2 regions of the Burkholderia sp. BCC1977 genome follow, and region 2 is predicted to be linked to the other one. Evidence: riboswitches for the same ligand, from Rfam matches in the RefSeq annotation. Region 2 holds a riboswitch; the other holds the start of a gene.

Region 1 (3,418 bases), on a different contig from region 2:
CGCTGTACCGCGACGCGATCGAACGGCTCGAGGCGCAGGTCGCGCGCGGCAACGGCCATCCGCCGATGCGCAAGCAGGAAGTCGACCTGATGTGCCGCTGCCTGCTCAGTTGCGCGACGCTCGCCGACGCGATCCGTTGCGCCGCCGAGTTCTGCGAAATGCTGACGCCGCGCGCCGGCGCGCTGTCGCTCGCGGTACGCGACGGACGCGCGACGTTCCGGATGGATTCGCTGCGCCGCACGCGCAGCCCGGCCGCGTGCCTCGTCGACCTGACGGGGCTGTTCTGCTATCTGCAGTTGTTCGGCTGGCTGATCGGGCAGCCGCTGCGGCCGGACGAAGTGTGGCTCGGCCATCCGCGCCGCGACGACGCGATGCCGCTGCTCGGGCTATTCAACGCGCCGGTCGACGTCGGCCGCAAGACCTATGGCTTCGGGTTCGATGCGGCGCGGCTCGATGCCCGCGTGATCCGCCAGCCGGGCGAGCTGGCCGCGTTTCTCGTCGATTTTCCGTTTCGTCTGATCGATGCGGCGCCGGCCGTCGTGTCATGGGCGCAGCAGGTGCGCGGCTTTCTCGACGCGGCGCTCGCGCGCGAGCAGGCGCTGCCCCCGCTCGCCGAGCTCGCGGCATGGCTCGGCGTCAGCGAGGCCACGTTGCGGCGGCGGCTGGCCGCCGAAGGCAGCGGCTATCACGCGTTGCGCGAGCAGTGCCTCGCGGAGGTCGCACGGCGCTGCCTGCGCGAATCGGACTGGCCGGTCGCCCGGATTGCCACGCATCTCGGGTTCGCCGGCGAGGAAGCGTTCAGGCGGGCGTTCGTGCGATGGACGGGCATTGCGCCGAGCCGGTTCCGGCGCGATTGCCGTGCTGCCAACGGCCCGTTTCATCAGACGTAAAGCGGTTCGAATGCTTCACCAGAAAGGTTTCGGAAAGCATGCGGCGAACACTGACGTTTTTTCGCATCCCTTCGCGCTTCGATAATTGACGCGCCGGCGCGCTCGCCATTACGCTTGCGCGCTGATGGTTCCCGGAGACGGGATCAAAAGGGAACGCAGGAGAGGCAGCGCCTCGAATCTGCGGCTGCCCCCGCAACTGTGAGCGGCGAATCCGCACCACCCCACGCCACTGGGAAACCGGGAAGGCCGGTGCGAATAGCGACCCGCGAGCCAGGAGACCTGCCATCGACCCGAGGTCCAAGCAGCCGCACCGGGCGGGGTGTCCCGATGCGCCAGCACCGTCTTTGGCGGTCGCCCCGTTGCATGGACGGCCCGACCTCAGGACCCTTCAGATGTCCGATCTTTCCGCCTCCGCTTCCACGCCGGAAGCGTCGTGCCGTTGCGCGGCCAATCCGCGCGGCGTGTCCGCACGCGTGTGCCGTGCCGTGTCGTCCGCCCCGCGCGACTACCGCCCACGCCGCCCGGCCTCGCGATAGACCCACCCTAACCAGGCGGTACGCACCGCCACCCGCTTACGCTCGCCGTACCTGCAACACCATCACGCTCGCTGCCCCATGAATCTTCGCCACCTTCTCGCCACGTCCGCCACCACGGCGCTGCTCTCCCCGATCGCCCACGCCGCCGGCGACACGGCGCCCGCGCAGCCGCCCCAACCCGCCGACGGCGCCGACCTCCCGACGATCAGCGTGACCGACACGCGGCACCTGCCCGAGTCGTTCGACCAGCGCTATGCAACGACGCAGGTGCTCACGCGCGCCGATCTCGACCGGCTGTCGCCGAGCGACCCGAGCATCACGCAGGCGCTCGCGACGCTGCCGGGCGTGACCGTCTCGCAGAACGGCGGCCCGGGCTCGTCCGCGTCGGTCAGCATCCGCGGCTCGTCGGCCAGCCAGGTCGCGGTGTTCATCGACGGCATCCGGATCGGCTCGCCGACCACCGGCATCGCGCCGTGGGCCGACCTGCCGACCGACGCGTTCGAGCGCGTCGAGGTGATTTCGGGGCCGGCTGCCGCGTCGTTCGGCGCGAACGCGATGGGCGGCGTCGTGCAGCTGTTCACGCGCCGCGCCGCCGGCCAGCCGAACCAGACCACCGTGTCGTTCGGCGGCGGCTCGAACAAGACCTTCGACACGCAACTGCGCACGTCGGGCACCGTGCCGTCGACCGGGCCGCTGGCCGCGCTCGGCGGCCTCACCTACACGCTCGGCCTGCACGACTACAACACGGCCGGCATCGACGCGACGCGGCCGTTCGCGTACGGCCACGAAGACGGCCGCAATCCGTATCACGCGCAGGATCTCGACGCGCGCCTCGGCTATGCGCGCGACAACTGGTCGATCTCGACGTTCGCGCTGTACCACCGCTCCGACCTGTCCTATGACAACGCCGGCTTTGCGAACCGCGAGCTCGATCATCAGCTGACCACGGGCATCGCGTTCCATCTCGATCTCACGCCCGACACGCAGTTCGACCAGTCGTTCGGTTATGCGAACGATCGTCAGTTCCTGTACGCGAGCGACCCGACGATTCCGACCGACCAGATCAACTCGCAGCGCATCAGCTCGTCGACGTCGCTGACCCATCAAGAGCACGGCTTCCACCTGTTCGGCCTGCCGCTGTCGGGCGAGACGAAGGTCGCGTACGACTTCACGCGCGAACAGGCGTTCCTGCCGGTCGACGTGCCGGACGGCGTGCCGACGCGCAACGATTCCGCGTTCTCGCTGCATCAGTCGGCGACGCTCGGCAGCGTGACGCTGTTCGTCGCGGGCCGTCACGAGATCATCGCCGGGAAGGCCGTGAACACCGGCAACGCGGCGCTGTCGTGGGCGATCACGCCGGTCTATACGGCGCGCGTGTCGTACGGCAACGCGTTCCGCCTGCCGTCGTTCAACGACCTGTACTACCCCGGTTACGGCAACCCGAACCTGAATCCGGAACGCAGCGATTCGGTCGAGGCCGCGCTCGACGCGAACACCGCGTACGGCACGTTCAGCGCCGCGATCTACGACACGCGCGTCAACAACCTGATCGCGTACAACCCCGCGACGTTCTCGCCGATGAACATCGGCCGTGCGCATATCCGCGGCATCGACCTGTCGTACAAGGGCACGATCGGCCCCTCGACGCCGGTGAGCGTCGCGATCGGGATCCTGAATCCGCAGGACGAGACCAACGACAGCTGGCTCAACCGCCGGCCGCGCCAGACCGTCAGCGTGAACGTCGACCACACGTGGGACGAATTCCATCTGCACGCACTGAGCACGGGCGCGACGCTGAGCTACGGCGGCACGACGTTCGACGACCCGGCCAACACGACGTACCTGCCGTCGTACCTGAGCGTGAACCTGCGCGCGTCGTACAGGATCAATGCGCACCTGACGGTGTCGGCGACGCTGTCGAACCTGTTCGACCGCCAGTACATGACCGCATACGGCTACAACACGCTCGGCCGCACCGCGTTCGGCAAGGTC
Region 2 (3,418 bases):
CGCGTCGAACGCGACGAGCGGCCAGCCGCGGCGTGCGCACAGCGTGCGCAGCGAACGGGCACGCGCCTTGTCGGCGAGCGTCGCGACGACGGCCGGCTCGGCGTCCGGGTAGTGCGCCAGCGCCGCGCGGATCGCGGCATCGAGTTGCGCGGCCGTCACGCCCGCGCGGAACCCGACGCCGAGCGCGACGCGCATCATGCGCGGCCGCCGAGCGCGGCGCGCATCGCCGGATCGTCGGCGAGCGCCGCGACGCGGCCGATCACGACGATCGCGGGCGAACCGATACCGGTCGCGCCCACGCGTTCGACGACGGTGTCGAGCGTCGCGAGCACGTGCCGCTGCCCGTCGCGCGTCGCGTTCTCGATCGCCGCGCACGGCATGTCGCCGGGCACGCCGCCGTCGCGCAGCGCGGCCACGATCGCGTCGAGCCGGCGTATGCCCATGTAGATCACGACCGTCATCCGGGTCGCGGCCAGCGCGCGCCAGTCGGGTTCGTCGGCGCCCGCGCCGTGGCCCGTGACGAAGATCACGCCCTGCGCGTCGCCGCGATGCGTGACCGGAATGCCGAGCGCGGCCGGGGCTGCGATACCGGCCGTGATGCCGTTCACGACCTCGACCGGGAAACCGGCCGCGCCGAGCGCGAGCAGCTCCTCGCCGCCGCGGCCGAACACGAACGGATCGCCGCCCTTGAGCCGTGCGACGCTGCGGCCCGCGCGCAGGTGCGCGAGCATCGCGGCGACGATGGTTTCCTGCGGCGTCGACGCATGGCCGCCGCGCTTGCCGACGTGCTCGATGCGCGCGTCGGCGCGCGCATGGCGCAATACGTCGGGGTTCACGAGATCGTCGACGAGCAGCACGTCGGCCGCGGCGATCGCGCGCACGGCCTTCAGCGTCAGCAGATCGGCGTCGCCGGGGCCGGCGCCGACGAGCCAGGCGCGGCTCATCGGACGCGGCACGGCGCACACCGTGTCGTAGCAGTGGGAAGGGGCAAGCGAGCGGCACATCGACGGCCGGCGGACAGGCAAGGCATGACGGATCGGGCGAAGCCCGCGCGAGCGCGGGCGGAAAGCGCACCCCATCCGTCCCCCGCGGATCGGGCGTTCGGCGAGCAGCGGGCTCGCCCCTTGCGTCGGCCGGTATCCGGGCTGGCCGCTTGCCAGGCCGCAGCCTTCCCGCCCGCTGAAGGGCAGTGGCATCGCGGGCGGCCTGGGCGCGTGCGGGGGAACCGCGGCGCGCGGGCGGCGTACCGTTGCGGGGACAGCACAGGCCGGGCGGACTTCCGCCTCCTGTTTCCCGTTTAACTGCGTGCGCGGAATGCGCATGCGAGCACCGAACGCGGCGCATACGATAGCACAGCGGTCGGCCCGCGCGAACCCGCCGTGCGGGCGCCGCAGGCGCCCCCGGCGCGGTGCCCCGGCCGGGCCGAACGCACCGCGCCGGCCCGTTCCGCCTTGACGCTCCCCGCACCGCCGCCTACACTCGCACGCGTTTTGGTGCTCGCGCGCGCTCCTCCGGCGCGCGCAGTTAAACGGGAAACAGGGAGCCTGCCTGCGCCGCAGTCGAGCCAACCTGTGCTGCCCCCGCAACGGTAAGCGAACGCGTCGCGCCCAGCGCGATGCAGCGCCGCTTCGCCGCATGCCTGCCGCATGCGGACGACCGCCACTGGATGCCGTGCATCCGGGAAGGCGAAGCGGCGTGTTCGTCAGCCCGGATACCGGCCGAAACGTTGGGGTTCAGCGCCGCGGGGAGGCGGCGCATCGTCCACGGCCGCAGTTCGCCGGACGCCCGAGCGTTGCCCGCTTCCTCCGCCGATCCGTCAGCCGCTGCGCGCGCGGGCCGGGGGCGAAGCACGGCCAGCGCCGCGCGCCGGGCCGACGACGGCCGTGTTGGCATTCACCATGTCGACCGTTCGCAAGGGAGCATCATGCTCGGCTCGTTCTTCCGCCTGTTCAACGACAGCCCGTCCGGGCTGCGCGGCAAAATCGTCGCGATCTATTCATTGCTCGCCGCCTTCAACGTCGGCGCGTGGATCTGGGCCTTCGTCGCGTTCCGCGACCAGCCCGTGCTGCTGGGTACCGCGCTGCTCGCCTACGTGTTCGGGCTGCGCCACGCGGTCGACGCCGACCATATCGCCGCGATCGACAACGTCACGCGCAAGCTGATGCAGGAGGGCCGCAGCCCGCTCGGCGCGGGCCTGTTCTTCTCGCTCGGCCATTCGACGGTGGTGATCGTGATGTCCGTGGCGGTCGCGCTGACCGCGGCATCGCTCGCGCGCTTCGAGAGCATGAAGACCTGGGGCGGCGTGATCAGCACGAGCGTGTCCGCGTTCTTCCTGCTGGTGCTCGCGGCCGCGAACCTGCTGATCCTGATCTCCGTCTACCGGACCTTTCGCGCAGCCCGCCGCGGCGAGCCGATCGTCGACGCCGACCTCGACATGCTGATGAACCAGCGCGGCGTGCTGGCCCGCCTGTTCCGGCCTTTGTTCCGCCTCGTGTCGCGCAGCTGGCACCTGTATCCGGTCGGCTTCCTGTTCGGCTTCGGCTTCGATACCGCGACCGAAATCGCGCTGTTCGGCATTTCGGCCACGCAGGTGCAGGGCGGCCTGTCGTTCTGGTCGGTGATGGTGCTGCCGGTGCTGTTCACCGCCGGCATGACGCTCGTCGACACGACCGACGGCATCCTGATGATGGGCGCGTACCGCTGGGCGTACGTGCGGCCGATCCGCAAGATCTACTACAACATGACGATCACGTTCGTGTCGGTGCTGGTTGCCGCGCTGATCGGCGGCATCGAGGTGCTCGCGCTGCTCGCGGATAAACTCTCGCTGCACGGCCCGGTGTGGAATTTCTCGACGATGGTCGCATCGCATTTCGGGATGCTCGGCTACGTCGTGATCGGCCTGTTCCTCGCGTGCTGGATCGTGTCGGCCGCGATCTACCGCATCAAACGCTACGACGAGATCGACGTGACGCTCTCGGCTTGACTCCCTTTTCGACACAGGACCCACCATGACCCTACGCAAGCTTCCCGTCACGATCGTCACGGGCTTTCTCGGCAGCGGCAAGACCACGCTGATGCGTCACATCCTGCAGCACGCCGGAGGCCGCCGCATCGCGGTGATCGTCAACGAATTCGGCGAGCTCGGCATCGACGGCGAAATCCTCAAGGGCTGCGGCATCGGCTGCGAGGATGCAGAGGGCGCCGAGGGCGCGCAGGGCGAAGCGTCGGGCCAGCTGTACGAACTCGCGAACGGCTGCCTGTGCTGCACCGTGCAGGAGGAGTTCTATCCGGTGATGGAAGCGCTCGTCGAGCGCCGCGCCGACATCGATCACGTGCTGATCGAGACGTCGGGCCTCGCGCTGCCGAAGCCGCTCGTGCAGGCCTTCAACTGGCCGACGATCCGCAACAGCTTCACGGT

The links. Region 2 has a riboswitch for cobalamin ahead of U5771_RS10375 (HoxN/HupN/NixA family nickel/cobalt transporter). Riboswitches for the same ligand answer to the same signal wherever they lie in the genome.
Region 1: it holds a riboswitch for cobalamin, as region 2 does, so the genes downstream of both, U5771_RS11265 (TonB-dependent receptor domain-containing protein) here and U5771_RS10375 (HoxN/HupN/NixA family nickel/cobalt transporter) in region 2, are expected to answer to the same signal.

Annotation. Positions count from the first base shown of each region.
Region 1 covers NZ_CAJPGQ010000010.1:80,359-83,776, forward strand. Annotated here, with positions in the region: gene U5771_RS11260 (helix-turn-helix domain-containing protein) at 1-890, shown strand, start outside; cobalamin riboswitch at 999-1,192, shown strand; gene U5771_RS11265 (TonB-dependent receptor domain-containing protein) at 1,505-3,418, shown strand, end outside.
Region 2 covers NZ_CAJPGQ010000009.1:63,476-66,893, reverse strand. Annotated here, with positions in the region: gene U5771_RS10385 (cobalamin biosynthesis protein) at 1-198, opposite strand, end outside; gene cobA (uroporphyrinogen-III C-methyltransferase) at 195-944, opposite strand; cobalamin riboswitch at 1,114-1,349, opposite strand; cobalamin riboswitch at 1,475-1,738, shown strand; gene U5771_RS10375 (HoxN/HupN/NixA family nickel/cobalt transporter) at 1,925-2,983, shown strand; gene cobW (cobalamin biosynthesis protein CobW) at 3,009-3,418, shown strand, end outside.